DNA from 4 places in the Dactylosporangium sp. NPDC050588 genome. Region 4 is predicted to be linked to each of the others. Evidence: riboswitches for the same ligand, from Rfam matches in the RefSeq annotation. Region 4 holds a riboswitch; each other region holds the start of a gene.
What was found. A riboswitch is a leader RNA that binds a small molecule or an ion and turns the genes downstream of it on or off. The one in region 4 is predicted to bind cyclic di-AMP.
Positions count from the first base shown of each region.

Region 1 (3,697 bases), on a different contig from region 4:
AACAACTGCGTGTCCGTCCCGCGGGAGCACAACGACTGGGGCTTCTTCTGCGACTACTTCCGCCAGTGGTGGGGCAGCCAGCCCGAGTTCGGCGCCACCCGCGCCGACCGCGACGAGGCGCTGCGCACCGGCGGCTACACGGTGGTCACCTCGCTCGACCCGGGCATCCAGGCGGCCACGCTCAACCAGTCCCTGAGCGTCTACGGCTACGGCAGCGCGCGGTCGATGCCGACGGCCGTCGTCACCCCCGGCACCGGCCGGGTCCTGGCGATGGCCGTCAACCGCCACTACAGCCTGGAACCCAACCCACCGCAGCATCCGCTGTTCCCGAACACCGTCAACCAGCTCATCGCGGGCGGCGGTGGCGTCGCCGGGTATCAGGCGGGTTCGACGTTCAAGATGTTCACCATGCTCGCCGCGCTCGACGCGGGCATGCCGTTGAGCACCAATTTCAACTCGCCGAGCCGGATAGCGACCGTGTGGCCGGCCAGCGGCCCGGGCAGCTGCGGGGGCAGGTGGTGCCCCGGGAACGACTCCCCGAGCTGGATGAACGGGAACCGGACGATGTGGAACGGCTTCGGCCGTTCGGTCAACACCTACTTCGTCTGGCTCGAACAGCAGATCGGCGCGCGCCGCGTGGTCGAGATGGCACAGCGGCTCGGCATCACGTTCCGCTCCGCCGAGGACGCGGCGATGGCGGCCAAGGCGGACCAGTGGGGAGCGTTCACCCTCGGCGTCGCCTCGACCACACCGCTCGACCTCGCCAACGCGTACGCGGCGGTCGCCGCCGGCGGCCTGTACTGCCAGCCGCTGCCGGTGCTGTCGATCACCGACTCCAACGGCAAGCCGGTCGACGCCGCCGCCCCGAAGTGCCGGCAGGCGGTCAGCGCCGACGTGGCGGCCGCCGCGACCGACGCGGCACGGTGCCCGGTCAGCCGGGCCTCGGCGTACGGCAGGTGCGACGGCGGCACGGCGGAGAACGTGTCCGGCATCCTGGGCGGCCGCCCGGTCGCGGGCAAGACCGGCAGCTCCGAGTACAACTCGACCGAGACGTTCGTCGGCTTCACCCCGCAGATCGCGGCGGCCGGCATCGCGGTGAACGTGGACAACCCGAACGACCACGTGGGCAGCGGCGTCTCCGGCTCGGTCAACGCCGCCGTCGCGCAGGCCATGGCGAGCGCGCTGCGCGGCCAGCCGGCCCAGGCGTTCCGGCCACCCAGCCGGGTGCGCGCGCTGGGCCGCTGACCGCGAGCCGCTGACGGTCGTGTCAGGCGGAGTATCCGCGCAGGGCCGCTGACCGCGAGCCGCTGACGGTCGTGTCAGGCGGAGTATCCGCGCAGGGCGGTCCAGTGCGCGAGCTTGGCCGTCGTCAGCGTGTAGTACCCGACGCCCAGGGCGTCCGCGGGGTCGGCGATCTTCACCGTCTTGCCGCCGTCGAGGTACCCCACCACCGTGAGGTAGTGGCCGCCCGGATACGAGTGCGAGTTGCCCTTGTCGTCCACGGTGGAGCCGGCGATGTTGGCGACCACGGCGTAGCCGTTGGTGATCGCGTTGACGACGTCGGCCTGCATCTGGTCGATCTCCGCCTGGGTGGCCGACTGACCGGGGATGAAGTGCGACTTGTAGAAGGAGCTCTTCGTGTACTCGTTGAGCGACCGGGTGGTGTCGTCGGCGGAGTTGGTGCCGTTGACGGTCGTGTGCAGGCTCTGGGCGACCTCGGACTGGGACGGGTACATCGACCGCGCCGTCAGCGCGATCCGGGTCGCCGCCGGGCCGCAGTAGTAGAAGTTCTCCTGCCAGGCGAACCGGTACGCGAGCTCCTTCGCCGCCGGGGCCGCCGGTTGGGTGGGGCTGGCCGGGGCGGCGGGCGGGGTGGGCTTGGCGGGCTTGGACGTCGCCGTGCCGGCGGGGGCCTTCGACGGGGCGGAGGCGGCGTCGGGCGCCGCCTGTGTCCGCTGCCGGTCACGCCCGGCCGGACCGGCGCCGCTTCGGGACGGATCCGCGGCGGTCACCGACTGCGCGTCGGCCACCGGTGCGGGGGTCGAGGCGTGCACGGCCACGCCGACGGCCGCCGTCACCCCGAGGACCGCCGCAGCGGCCGCGATCGGCAGCACGCGGAAGCGTGGCGGGGCGGGGCTCTGGCTCTGGTGCCTGGGTTTGTACAGGTAACTCACGGGTACCTCGACAGACATGCTCGATGACGGCTGCTGTTGCCGGTGCCGGACGTGATCCGGGCAGGGGGGTGCCACGCCGGCCGAGGGCCGGTGCGGTGACGGTCGGCGACTACCGGGCCGGGCCGAGGGTCGAGGTGCCCGAGGTGCTGCGGCACGGGCGATGCCGGGTCAGTGGCTGCACGGAGTGCTCCTTCCGGTGCCGCCTACCGGGTTAGCTGACGGGTTCGGGCGGGAGGATCGCCCTACCTCGAGGCGCTGGCCCCGTGGATTCACCCCGGTGGTGCTCGGTTCCCCGGCTCGCGCGGACGCGACTCAGCGGATCCGCCGCGGTGTCATCCGAGGTGGGTGACGGCAGGCCGGGCGGATGCGAGGACCATATCGGGGGCGCGGGAGGACCCCTGAAACCCCCACGCTGGTCGGCTACCTTGCGTGACGACGACGTGGCGAACGGACCGGGTGCACGCCACGGGCCTACGGGCCACCAGCCCGCCGGTCGGATGCGCCGTGCCCCGGTGCACCTCGCCGACCGCGCCCCGGCCCCGTGCGGCCCGTCCAGTGTCCGGTCGGCAGGTTCGCAGGCCCGGCACCACCCCGGATCCGGGGCCTCCCTAGGCTCGCCGGATGCTTCCGGGCGCCGATGATGACCAGCAGCTCAACGGTGCGACCGCACGCGGTCCCCGACACCTGCGCCGCTCCCGGCGGGGGCGGCACGCGACCCGATTCCGGCTGCGCGCACCCGTGCCGGCCGAGATCCGCCGCTACGCCGTGGGCGCCGTCGCCGTCGTGGCGGTCGGCCTGTCCGCGACGCTGTCGGCGTCGGCCGGACCCGCCGCCGTGCCGGCGGACAGTGCGGCGTTCGCCGTCGACGCCGAACGCCCGGCGACCGGCGGGCAGGCCTCACGCAGCCGCGCCCGGAAACCCGCCGACGGCGCGAACAAGGCCGCGCCGGCACCGACGAAGGCAGTCCCGGCACCGGCGAAGACCACCCCGGCACCCGCCGCCACGCCACCGGCGTCGACGGCTGCGCCGTCGCCGACCGTGCACGCGCCCGTCGGTGGGCTGACCCAGGCCGAGATGAACAACGCCGTCGCGATCATCGACGTCGCCCGGCAGCTGAACCTGCCGCGGCGCGCGGCCGTCGTGGGGATCGCCACCGCCCTGCAGGAGAGCCACCTGCGCAACCTCGCGAACCCGAACGTGCCGGGGTCGTTGCAGCACCCCAACGAGGGCGTGGGGTACGACTACGACTCGGTTGGCCTCTTCCAGCAGCGGCCGAGCTGGGGTTCGGTCGACCAGCTGATGAACCCGCACGAGTCCGCCCGCAGGTTCTACGCGGCGCTCGCCCAGATCCCGGGCTGGGAGCGGCAGGCCGTCACCATCGCCGCGCAGATGGTGCAGCGGTCGGCGTTCCCGGACGCCTACGCCAAGTGGGAAGGGCTCGCAACACAGATCGTCGACGCCGTCATGTAGGAATTCCACGGCGCGGGCCCAGGTCCCTCGCATTGTCACTCGTATTGCCGCCC
Region 1 covers NZ_JBFAJA010000081.1:16,536-20,232, forward strand. The annotation lists gene AB0I21_RS42935 (transglycosylase domain-containing protein) at 1-1,245, shown strand, start outside; gene AB0I21_RS42940 (C39 family peptidase) at 1,320-2,174, opposite strand; cyclic di-AMP (ydaO/yuaA leader) riboswitch at 2,360-2,502, opposite strand; gene AB0I21_RS42945 (hypothetical protein) at 2,796-3,644, shown strand.
Region 1: linked by a shared signal. The riboswitch ahead of AB0I21_RS42940 (C39 family peptidase) and the one ahead of AB0I21_RS11035 (NlpC/P60 family protein) in region 4 are both predicted to bind cyclic di-AMP.

Region 2 (3,697 bases), on a different contig from region 4:
GCCGTAGTTGCGGTACGGGTCGGCGGCGTACGCGCCGGCGAACCGGCCGGCCAGCTCGTCCTGCACGACCCGGCCGTGCTCGCGCAGCGTCCGGTACAGCGAGACGGCCATCGCGGTGTCGTCGGTCCACGGCCACGGCCCCTGCGGCACCAGCCGCTCCTCGATCTGCCACCGCATCTGGTCGGCGGGCCGGAAGAACCAGGTCTCGCCGAACGCGTCGCCCAGCGCGGTCCCGTGCAACGACCGGGTCGCGGCGTCGACGTCGGTGATCACCGTCCGATCGTGGCAGCCGGTCACCGCGCCTGTCGAACCGTTTCCGCGCACCACCCGCCGTGCCGTGCGGCCGGGCGCACGAAGCCGGCGGTCAGGCGAAGTCGGCCGCGGTCATGCCCTCCGGATGCCCGGGCGGCCACTGTACGAGCTCGATGCGGTGCCCGTCGGGATCGGTGAGCCAGGACGTGGCCATGCCCTCGCCGTGGTCGGTCGGCGGCTCGGCCGCGATGCCCCTGCCGGCCAGGTCGGCGACCGTGGTGCCGAGGTCGTCGACCTGGACGACGAGGTGGTTGACGGCGCCGGTGTCGGCGACCGGCCGGGCGGGGTCGTGCACCAGCTCGAGGCTGACGAACGGGTCGCCGGGCAGCTGCAGCATCGTCAGGCTGCCGAACCCGGTCTCCGGGACGTGGCCGACCTTGGCGTAGCCGACCGCGGTGTAGAACGCCAGCGAGCGCTCCAGATCCGTGACCCGCAGCCCGAGGTGCAACATGCGCATGCCCGGCAGACTACCGTCCGTGACTACGCGACCCTGCCGTAGCCGTACAGCGTGTCGATGTCGACGGGCGCGACCTTGACGACGGTCCGGCTGTTCGGGGCGTGGATGATCTGGTTGTTGCCGATGTAGATGCCCACGTGCCCGAGGCCGTTGTAGAACACCAGGTCGCCGGGGGCGAGCTGGCTGCGGGAGATGTGGCGGACCTTCGACCACTGCTGCGCGGCGTTGTGCGGCAGCGTCACGCCGGCCGCCTTCCACGCCATCATGGTCAGGCCCGAGCAGTCGAACGTGTTCGGTCCGGCCGCGCCCCACACGTACTTCTTGCCGAGCTGCGCCCAGGCGTAGTTGACGGCCTTGCCCGCGTTGCCGGACACGGCCGGCGGCTTGGCCGGGGTCGTCGCCGGGGGCGGGGTGGTGGTCTTGACCTTCGCCGCCGCGGCGGCCGCCTCGGCCTTGGCCTGCAGCGCGTCGAGGCGGGCGATGTCACCCTCGATCTTCTTGCGGCGGGTCTCCAGCTCCGTCTTCTGCTGGCTCTGCGCGGCGAGGGTCTCGTCCAGGCGCCGCTGCTCGGTGTCGAGCGCGCCCTTCGCCGCCGTGTACGCCGCCAGGTCCCGCTGCTGGCTGTGCGAGATCTGCTGGAGGGTGCCGACGCGGGCGGTGAGCGTGTCGGTCGACGTCGCCCCCAGCATCAGTGACAGGGTGCCGAGGTTGCCCCCGGTCTTGTACGCGTTGACCGCGAGCGCCGAGGCGTTGTCCTGCGCCGCCGCCATGGTCGCCTCCAGCGGCGCCATGTCGGCCCGGAGCTTCGTGATCGCCGCCTGGGTGGTCTCCAGGTCGCCGTTGACCTTGTTGTACAGCTCGACGACGTGCTCGACCTCTTGGTTGCCCTTGTCGATCTGGGCCTGGAGCTCCTGCGGCGTCGGGTCCGCCTGCGCGGCGCAGGCCGGGGCGATCATGGCCGCCACCGCCAGCGCGACGACCGAGGCGCGGAGCGTCGTACGTCCGTTGAACACGGCACAGTCCTTCTTCGCTGACCGCCTACCGGGTTAGCTGACGGATTCGGGCGAGAAGAAGGCGCGCCCTACCGCGCCCCGGTGTGGCGGGCGCGGATTCACCCCATGGGGAAGCCCCGGTTAGTTCCCCGGCTCACCGGCCGCACGCATCGAGCCCGCGCGGTCGACAACTCGGCGGTGGCTGCCCGGCCACCCCGGCGGGGCGGGCGATGTCCGGCAGGCCGGCCCAAACGTAACGCCGGACCACACTGCCGGCGCTCGATCTAAGCCACACTTAACGTAGACACAAGACTGACCTGCCCGGCTCCTCACCGGTGGCGGTCGGTGGAGCGGGCCATGACGGCCAGGCCGGCGACGGCCAGCAGGGCGAGGGCGGCCGGGATGAGGAACACCCGTGGGAGCCCGATGGCGGCGGCGCCGGTGCCGCCGGCCGCACCGCCGAGGGCGGAGGCGAGCGCGGTGGAGCTCATGAAGATCGCGGACGCGGTGGCGACGGCGGTCGGCAGGAGCCGCTGGGCGACGATGATGCCGAGCGTGGCGAAGACGCCCCACACGCCGCCCATGAGGACCTGCCCGGCGAACAGCCCGGCGGCGTTGCCGGTGACGGCGAAGCAGACGTTGGCGGCCACGCCGAACCCGGCGCCGAGGACCATCAGCTCCATCATGCCGGTCCGGCGGGCCACGACCACGGCGACGGGCATCAGCACGATCTCGACCAGCGGCTGGATGCCGATGACCGCGCCGCTGAGGCCGGCCGGGAAGTGCAGCTGGTCGTTCATGTACAGCGGGAGGTACGCGTACTTGACGGGCTCGCCGGCGTACACGAGGACGTAGAGGCCGGTGAACGCCAGCAGCGGCAGCATCGCCCGCAGGCCGGGGCCGCGGTGGCCGGCCGCCGGTGGGTCGCCGGGCCCGGCCGGTGCCGGTGGTGCTGTCCGGAGCGCGCCGAGCGGCACGATCTGGGCGAGGGTGCAGACCGCCGTGGCGACCAGCATGGTGCGCAGCGACGCCTGCGCCGCCAGGAACGACCCGGCCACCGGGCCGACGACCCACCCGCCGGTCAGGGCCATCCGCACGACGGCCACGACCCCGTCGTTGTTCGGGCCCGGGTGCGCCTTGAGCTCGTCGTGGACGGCGGAGAAGAGCTGCGACGTCGCGGCGCCGCCGAACCCGCCGACGACGGCGCTGATGACGTAGGGCATCCACAGCTCGGTCGAGTACGCGATGCCGATCCAGCCCACGAACCCGGCGGCCGCGCAGATGCGGAACAGCCCGAGCCGGCGCCCGGTGCGGTCGGACCGCCGGCCGACCAGGAACCCGGCCACGGGCGCGGCCAGGTTCGTCAGGTAGAACAGCCCCGCCGCGGTCAGGGAGGCGTGCAGGTCGTTGACCAGGAACGTCGCGATCTGCGGGGCGGCGGCGGAGAAGCCGAGCGCGGACAGGAACACCGCGAGCGTGGCGCCCCGGTAGAGCGGCGACGCGAGGGTCAGCCGCAGCGCCGACGCATGCGCCGTGGGCTTGTCGAGCGCCGGATCCGCCGGCTCGACCTGCTCGGGAAGGACCATCGGCTGCGCCTCCGCATTCGCGCTGCGGGGCAGCGGCTCGCCGAATTCTTCCAATGGAAGAATCTCTGGTCAAGTGCCCGGCGGCGATGGCAGCAGCCGCTCGAGCAGGGCCAGCGCGCGCCGTACGTCCACCGCCTCGGGATCGAGCAGCCACTGCAGCTGCAACCCGTCGGAGGCGGCGATGACCAGCGACGCCGCGTCGTCGGGATCGATGTCCGCGGCGATCGCGCCGGCGCGCTGGCCGGCGCGGACCCGCTCGGCGAGGTGCGATCGCAGCAGCCGGAAGCGGTCCCGCACGAACTCGTGGGTGAGCGGGTGCTGCTCCGCCTGCAGGGCGTCCGTGGTCAGCG
Region 2 covers NZ_JBFAJA010000083.1:12,684-16,380, reverse strand. The annotation lists gene AB0I21_RS43505 (ADP-ribosylglycohydrolase family protein) at 1-273, opposite strand, end outside; gene AB0I21_RS43500 (VOC family protein) at 365-769, opposite strand; gene AB0I21_RS43495 (NlpC/P60 family protein) at 793-1,782, opposite strand; cyclic di-AMP (ydaO/yuaA leader) riboswitch at 1,790-1,952, opposite strand; gene AB0I21_RS43490 (MFS transporter) at 2,091-3,401, opposite strand; gene AB0I21_RS43485 (helix-turn-helix domain-containing protein) at 3,417-3,697, opposite strand, start outside.
Region 2: linked by a shared signal. The riboswitch ahead of AB0I21_RS43495 (NlpC/P60 family protein) and the one ahead of AB0I21_RS11035 (NlpC/P60 family protein) in region 4 are both predicted to bind cyclic di-AMP.

Region 3 (3,697 bases), on a different contig from region 4:
GAGGTGGCCGCCACCGCCGTACTGCAGCATCACCGAGCCGATGTCGGTCGGTGACGTGCGGTCGAGGATCGACTTACCCACCGCGAAGACGGTGTTGAGCTTCTGCTTGCCCCAGATCACGTGGATGGAGACCCGCGACTCGGGGAACAGCGCGTACACCATGAACCGGTTGCCGGCGTAGATCACCTCCTCGCCCCGGAGGTCCACGACGACAACGTCGCCCTCCAGGTGGCTCACCCGCCGCAGCTGGTCGACGAAGAGCTCCTGCTGCTCGCGGAACAGCTCCGCGCGCTCCGCCACGTCCGGCAGCGCCAGGATCTCCTCGACGTCCTGGTGGTCGATGCACGCGTCGATGAGCTGCATCATCAGCTGGTAGTTGGAGATCCGGAACTGCCGGAACCGGCCCAGTCCCGTGCGGCTGTCCATGAGGAAGTTCATCAGCGTCCAGCCGACCGGCTGCAGGATGTCGGTGATGTCGTACTGGGCGGAGTCCGCCTTGTCGACCGCTTCCATCAGCTCGTCGGACACGTTCGGGAACCGCGCGGCGCCGCCGAAGTGGTCGTAGATGACGCGGGCCGCCGACGGGGCCTCCGCGTCGATGATGTGGTTGGTCCGGTCGTCGCCCGCGTTGCGCAGCGTCTCCGAGTGGTGGTGGTCGAAGACGAGGTGTGCGCCGGGCGCGTAGGGCAGGTTCGTCAGGATGTCGTCGGGGCCGATGTCGACCGTGCCGTCCTGGACGTCTTTGGGGTGCACGAAGGTGATGTCGCCGATGAGGTCCAGGTGACGCAGCAGGACGGCGCACACCAGGCCGTCGAAGTCGCTGCGCGTCACGAGTCGGTGCTTCACTTCGGATCCCCTCACCCTGCGTCGGCCGGTCGACGGTTGCCCTATCGGCCGGCCGTACGCAGACGTGAGGTCTTGGCGGTGCTTACAGGAGCGAGAGGTGCACGTGGTTGGTGTGGTCGCTGGAGGGGTCTCCGCCCACGCCGCTGTAGTGGTGCCAGCCGACCGCGGGTGTCCACACCTGTTTGAACCAGATGACGTACATGACGCCGAGCCGGTCCGCGTTCTTCACGAAGTACGTCGCCAGGTTGGCCCCGTAGACCTTGTCCTCACCGGCGGCGACGCCACCGAAGCCCGACTTGGCCTGCACCGAGAAGTCGCACGCGCGGCCCTTCGGGTGCTCGTACGGCCCGCTCGGCCGGTAGCAGGACACGAACCGCTTGAAGCCCGCCGCCTGCGCCTGCTGCATCGCGTGCAGCGTGCGCATCGTGATGCAGCCGCTCGTGGTCGGGTCCTTCTGCTTGCACGACTCCGAGGACCAGCCGCCGCTGGCGTTGCGCGGCGACGGCTGCGCGAGCGGCAGGTTGGCCGACACGAAGCCGTTGCTCGGCCCGCCCGCCTGGGCCAGTCCCTTCTCGGCTTCCTTCTTCTTCGCGGCCATGACGGCGACCTGCTCCTGCTGGAGCTTGACCTCGCCCTCGAGCGCCGTCTTCTGCGCCGCCTGGTCCCGCTTCAGCTGGTTGAGCTCGCGCAGCAGGTTGTCGTTGTGGTGGGCGATCTCGTCGATCGAGCCGGCCCGCTCCGCGAAGCCGGTGGGGCTCCCGGAGTCCATCAGCACCACGAACGTGGTGAGCGGCCCCGTCCGGTACGCCGCGACGGCGATCGCCGACACCTGCTCGGTGACCCTGGCGAGGTTGGCCTCGGTCTGGGCGAGCTTGGCGGTCAGGTCCGCCTGGTTCTTCACCGAGGCGTCGTACTTGTCCTTGGCCTCGATCCACGCGCGCGTGCTCTCGTCGAGGACCTGGGCGAGGGACGCGTTGGATCCCTCGTCGCCCGTGTCGTCTCCCGGCTCGGCGGCGGCCGGAGTGGCGGCCATCCCGAAGAGGACGGCGGCCGTCATCAGGACGGCGATGATCCGCCGACCGGGATGTCGTGATGACATCTGGCTCGTTGTTCCTTCCGTCGGCCGCCGACCGGGTTAGCTGACGGGTTCGGGACGGAACGACCCCTACCGCGGTTGCCCGCGGATTCACCCCACTGTGCGGTTGGGTCCCCGATTCGCCGGTGTCGAGCCGGCGATTGGGCGGCAGTCGCGCCCGGCGCCGCGGGGGGCGGCGCCATGTCGGACGAGACCGACGGCCAGCCTACCCAGGGCGATCAGACCGCGCAGCGTACTGCCTGTCCGCCGCTGTGACGCACCTCTCGAAACCGCGCCGTCCAAGCAGGTCGCCTAAGCTTGCCGAAAGAATCTCGCGTGACGGAAATCACTCAACTGGCCTCACCCCGCCGGCAACGTTCTCGCCCGGGCGATTGTTTTACGCCACCCCGCGGTCACCCGGTGTCACCCCGAGTCACCTCAGAAAGGTGAGGTTAGGAGAACCGTAAAGATTCTTCATAAATCGATGTGATTGCTCCTGTACCGCGGTGGCGGCTGGTCGGATGGGGGCTCAGCGTCGATCTGAACGGAAGTGATCTGGTGTCCAGAGTGCGCCTGTGGGCGGGGCTCGCCGCGACCGCCGTCGTCGGTGGCGTCGTCGCCGTCTTCAACATGCTGCCGGCGTCGGCGGCCACCTGTGCGCCGGCGTGGCAGGCGTCGGCCGTGTACACCGGGGGTGCCACGGTGTCGCGGAACGGGCACAACTTCCTCGCCAAGTGGTGGACGCAGAACGAGGCGCCGCCCGGGAACACCGGCGTGTGGCAGGACCAGGGGTCGTGCGGCGGGAGCACGCCGCAGCCGCCGACGCAGACCGGGTCCGCGGGCGGGTGCAGCTTCCCGGCGTGGGTGCAGGGTCGCAACTACGTGACCGGTGACATCGTGAAGTTCACCGACGGTAAGTACTACATCGCCGAGCACGACAACCCGGGGTACAGCCCGACGATCAGCACCTGGTACTGGGACCCGTACACCTGCAACGGCGGAGGGGGCGGCACGACGCCGCCGCCGAACCCGACCACGAACCCGCCGTCGAACGGGGCGTTCGTCGTCAGCGAGGCCCAGTTCAACCAGATGTTCCCGAACCGGAACCCCTTCTACACGTACAACGGCCTGGTCGCGGCGCTGAACGCCTACCCGGCGTTCGCGAAGACGGGATCGGACGCCCAGCGCAAGCAGGAGGCGGCGGCGTTCCTCGCGAACGTGAACCACGAGACCGGCGGCCTGGTGTACATCGTGGAGCAGAACACCGCGAACTACCCGCACTACTGCGACACGAGCCAGCCGTACGGCTGCCCCGCCGGGCAGGCCGCGTACTACGGCCGCGGGCCGATCCAGCTCAGCTGGAACTTCAACTACAAGGCCGCCGGTGACGCGCTCGGCATCGACCTGCTGCGCAACCCGAACCTGGTGCAGACCGACCCGGCCGTGGCGATGAAGACCGCGCTCTGGTACTGGAACACGCAGACCGGCCCGGGCACGATGACGCCGCACAACGCGATGGTCAACGGCGCCGGGTTCGGCGAGACGATCCGCAGCATCAACGGCAGCCTCGAGTGCGGCGGGCGCAACCCGGCGCAGGTGCAGAGCCGGGTCGCGGCGTACCAGCGCTTCGTCGGCATCCTCGGCGTGGGCGTCGGAGCCGGCTCGCTCAGCTGCTAGTCGCCGAAGACCAGGAGGGCGCCCCGGGGAGTGGGGCGCCCTTCTCTTTTGTCCAAACGGTCACGGCAGGTGCTGGCGGTACTCCTGCAGCGCGCGGCG
Region 3 covers NZ_JBFAJA010000060.1:2,205-5,901, reverse strand. The annotation lists gene AB0I21_RS35575 (exopolyphosphatase) at 1-831, opposite strand, end outside; gene AB0I21_RS35570 (hypothetical protein) at 929-1,945, opposite strand; cyclic di-AMP (ydaO/yuaA leader) riboswitch at 1,955-2,091, opposite strand; gene AB0I21_RS35565 (glycoside hydrolase family 19 protein) at 2,480-3,598, shown strand; gene AB0I21_RS35560 (NAD(P)/FAD-dependent oxidoreductase) at 3,659-3,697, opposite strand, start outside.
Region 3: linked by a shared signal. The riboswitch ahead of AB0I21_RS35570 (hypothetical protein) and the one ahead of AB0I21_RS11035 (NlpC/P60 family protein) in region 4 are both predicted to bind cyclic di-AMP.

Region 4 (3,697 bases):
AGTTCGAGGAAGTCGACGATGTCCTCGACCACGGCGCGGTTGGCGATCTCCTCGCGCCGGGCCCGGCCGAGCCACGCGATCGCGGCGAGCGTGCCGTAGCGGATGTGGTGGTGCCGGCCGAGCATGAGGTTCTCCAGCACGGTCAGGTGCTGGAACAGCTCGACGTTCTGGAAGGTGCGCGCCACGCCCAGCTTGGCGACCTTGTCCGGGCGCAGTCCGGTGAGGTCGGCGCCGTCGAGGGACACCTTGCCCTGCTGCGGCCGGTACACCCCGGAGATCACATTGAAGATCGACGTCTTCCCGGCCCCGTTGGGCCCGATGACGGCGAAGAGCTCGTCCTTGGCGACGGTGAACGAAACCCCGTCGATGGCTTTGACGCCGGCGAAGCTGAGCCGGACGTCTTCGAAACGCAGCACGGCGACTCCTGATTTTTCTATGACAGCCAGCGCTTGCGACGCTTGTAGTGCTTCACGTCGCGGAAGGACCGCTCGGCCCGTCCCAGGTAGAACTCGCGGATGTCGTCGTCGGCGAGCAGTTCGGCGGCGGGCTTGTCGAGCACGACCTTGCCCGTCTCCAGCACGTATCCGTGCTCGGCGATCGACAGCGCCATGGTCGCGTTCTGCTCGACCAGCAGCACGCCGGTGCCGGCCTGGTTGATCTGCACGATCAGGTCGCGGACCTGCTCGACCAGGCGCGGCGCGAGTCCGAGGCTGGGCTCGTCGAGCAGCAGGTACGCCGGGTCCGACATGAGCGCCCGCCCCATCGCCAGCATCTGCTGCTCGCCGCCGGAGAGGTAGCCGGCGATGCTGCCGCGGCGCTGCGCAAGTACGGGGAACAGGGTGTACATGCGGTCCATCGCCTCCGCCCGGCCCTTGGGGCGGGTGTGGGCGCCGAGCCGCAGGTTCTCCTCGACGGTCAGTTCGGCGAAGGTCCTGCGCCCCTCCATCACCTGCGAGACGCCGCGGCGGACCACGGCGGCCGGCTTGAGCCGGTGGATGGGCTTCTCGTCGAGTGTGACGGCGCCCTTGGTGATGGCGCCGTCGTGGACGCCGAGCAGGCCCGACAGGGCCCGCAGCAGCGTGGTCTTGCCGGCACCGTTCGCGCCGAGCAGCGCGACGATGCGTCCTGGCGGGACCTGCAGGCTGACGCCTCGCAGCACCAGCATCACGTCGTCGTAGACGACCTCGAGGTTCTGGACACGCAACATCCGGTGACGCTCCTCCGGGGGTGTTCGGAGTGGGCGAACTATGTGCATCGACGGTGAATAAAGTTACGTGTATTTAACCGGGTCTCAGAGCAGAATCAAGCCCCAATTGTGTGTCCGTCAACACCATCTTCTGTGGTGCGTCACTGTCCGATGTGGAGCGACAACCCGCCGTGATTCGGACTTTTGGGGTAATCGATATTCAACAACGCTCACGGGTTTCGCTTCGTTGGTGATCACGTTAAGTTATGTCCTGGCCTGCACGGCAGTCCGTCGCCCACCCCGGGCGGCGCCGGGCAAGCGCCGCCGAGTCGAGCGCCGCTCTGGCGCTGTCGAGCCGGGGACCCAGGGTCCTTGGGGTGAATCCGCACAGCGCGGTAGGGCGCACTCTTCCCGCCCGAACCCGTCAGCTAACCCGGTAGGCGGTCGGTGAAGAAGGGTCATCCCTTGTCCCCAGGACGGTCCTTGCTGCGCGCGCTCATCGCCGGCGTGGTGTCGCTGGCGATCGTGGCGCCCGCGAGTGTCGCCAAGGCAGATCCGACAGCAGCCGAGATCGACGCCCAGATCCAGAAGGCGGGCGACGAGCTCGAAGACCTGGTCGAGGCCTACAACAAGATCAATGGCGATCTGGCCGCCACCCAGGCGGCCGCCGCCGAGCTGCAGAAGAAGCTCCAGCCCTACGTCGACAACATGGCCAACGCCAACGCCAACGTGGACGTCATCGCCGTCGCGGCGTTCAAGGGCGCGGGCAGCCTGCAGAACCTCAGCATCGTGCTCAACGCGCGGTCGTCCGACACGCTCATGGACCAGCTGACCACGCTGCAGCAGATCGGCAAGCACCAGCAGCACGAGATCGCCGACTTCACGTCGGCCAAGTCGAAGCTGGACGAAGAGAAGAAGAAGATCGACGAGACGCTCGCCGCGGAGACCGCGCAGAAGACCGAGCTCGAGACCAAGAAGAAGAAGATCGAGGGCGACGTCAAGAAGCTCGAGGCGCTCCGCCGCCGCTCCACCACCGGCGGCACCGGCTCCACGGGTGTCAAGGTCGCGCTCGGTGCCGAGTGCACGTCACCGGCGAACGCGGCGGTGGCCTTCGCCTGCGCCCAGCTCGGCGAGCCCTACAAGTGGGGCGCCGCCGGACCCAGCAGCTGGGACTGCTCCGGCCTGACCATGGGCGCCTGGAAGGCGGCCGGCGTCATCCTGCCGCACAACGCGGCGCAGCAGTGGAGCAAGACCACGCACATCTCACGGTCCGCGCTCTCCCCCGGCGACCTGGCGTTCTTCCGTGGCCTGGGGCACGTGGGCATCTACATCGGCAACGGCAAGATGATCCACGCCCCGACGACGGGGCGAAATGTCGAGGTCCAGTCGATCGACGGCCGCAGCGACACGTACGGCTACGGCAGACCGCACAAGTAAGCCCTGACAGCACGTCCAAGAGGCCATGCCCGGCAAGATTGGGGCATGGCCTCTTGGGATCCTGAGCAGTACGGCCGCTTCGCCGAGGAGCGGGCGCGGCCCTTCCACGAGCTGGTGGCGCGCATCCAGACCACCGCGCCGGTCGCGGTCGTGGACCTCGGGTGCGGCCCGGGCACGCTGACCGCGACCCTCGCGACGCGCTACCCGGACGCGGCGGTGCTCGGCATCGACTCCTCCCCCGAGATGCTCGCGAAGGCGGCAGCGCTCGGCACCCCGCAGCTGTCGTTCCAGCTCGGCGACATCGCCGGGTGGCGGCCGCAGCGCGGCTCCGTGGACGTCATCGTCGCCAACGCCTCCCTGCAGTGGGTCGACGACCATGCCACGCTGATGCCGACGCTCGCCGCGGCGCTCGACGACGGCGGCACGCTCGCGTTCCAGGTCCCGACGGGCGGGCCGATCCTCGACGCGGACATCCTGGACCCGACCGTCCTGGGACCGCGCGGCGCGACGCCGGTGCGGGAGCCGGCCTGGTACGTGCGCACCCTCGCCGGGCTCGGCCTGACCGTGGACGCGTGGGAGACGACGTACTTCCACGTCCTGCCCGGCGAGGACCCGGTGCTGGAGTGGTTCAGCGGGACCGGCCTGCGCCCCTACTTCGACGCCCTGTCCGGCGCGGAGCTCGACGACTTCCGGGCCAGGGTGGCCGCCGCGCTGCGCGAGCGCTACCCCCGCGAGCCGTTCGGCACGATCCTGCCCTTCCCGCGCCTCTTCGTCGTGGCCCAGCGCCCCTGACCCCACCCACCGACCCACACCCCGGGCCCTGGCACCGCAACCAGCCCGTCCGCCACCCGGACCGCGGCAGCCACCGCCAGAACACGGCACGGCAGGCCAGAACACGGCACGGCGGGGGCAGGACGCGGCACGGCGGGGGCAGGGCAGGAGCACCACCCAGCCGGCCCGGACACCGCCGACCATCCGGAACACTCGCCCGCCCGGACCACGGCACAGCCAGGCCACGGCACCGACGGGCCAGAACACGGCACGGCTAGGGGCAAGGGCGGGGCAGGGCAGGAG
Region 4 covers NZ_JBFAJA010000013.1:49,080-52,776, forward strand. The annotation lists gene AB0I21_RS11025 (ABC transporter ATP-binding protein) at 1-416, opposite strand, end outside; gene AB0I21_RS11030 (ABC transporter ATP-binding protein) at 434-1,207, opposite strand; cyclic di-AMP (ydaO/yuaA leader) riboswitch at 1,499-1,643, shown strand; gene AB0I21_RS11035 (NlpC/P60 family protein) at 1,670-2,623, shown strand; gene AB0I21_RS11040 (methyltransferase domain-containing protein) at 2,669-3,415, shown strand.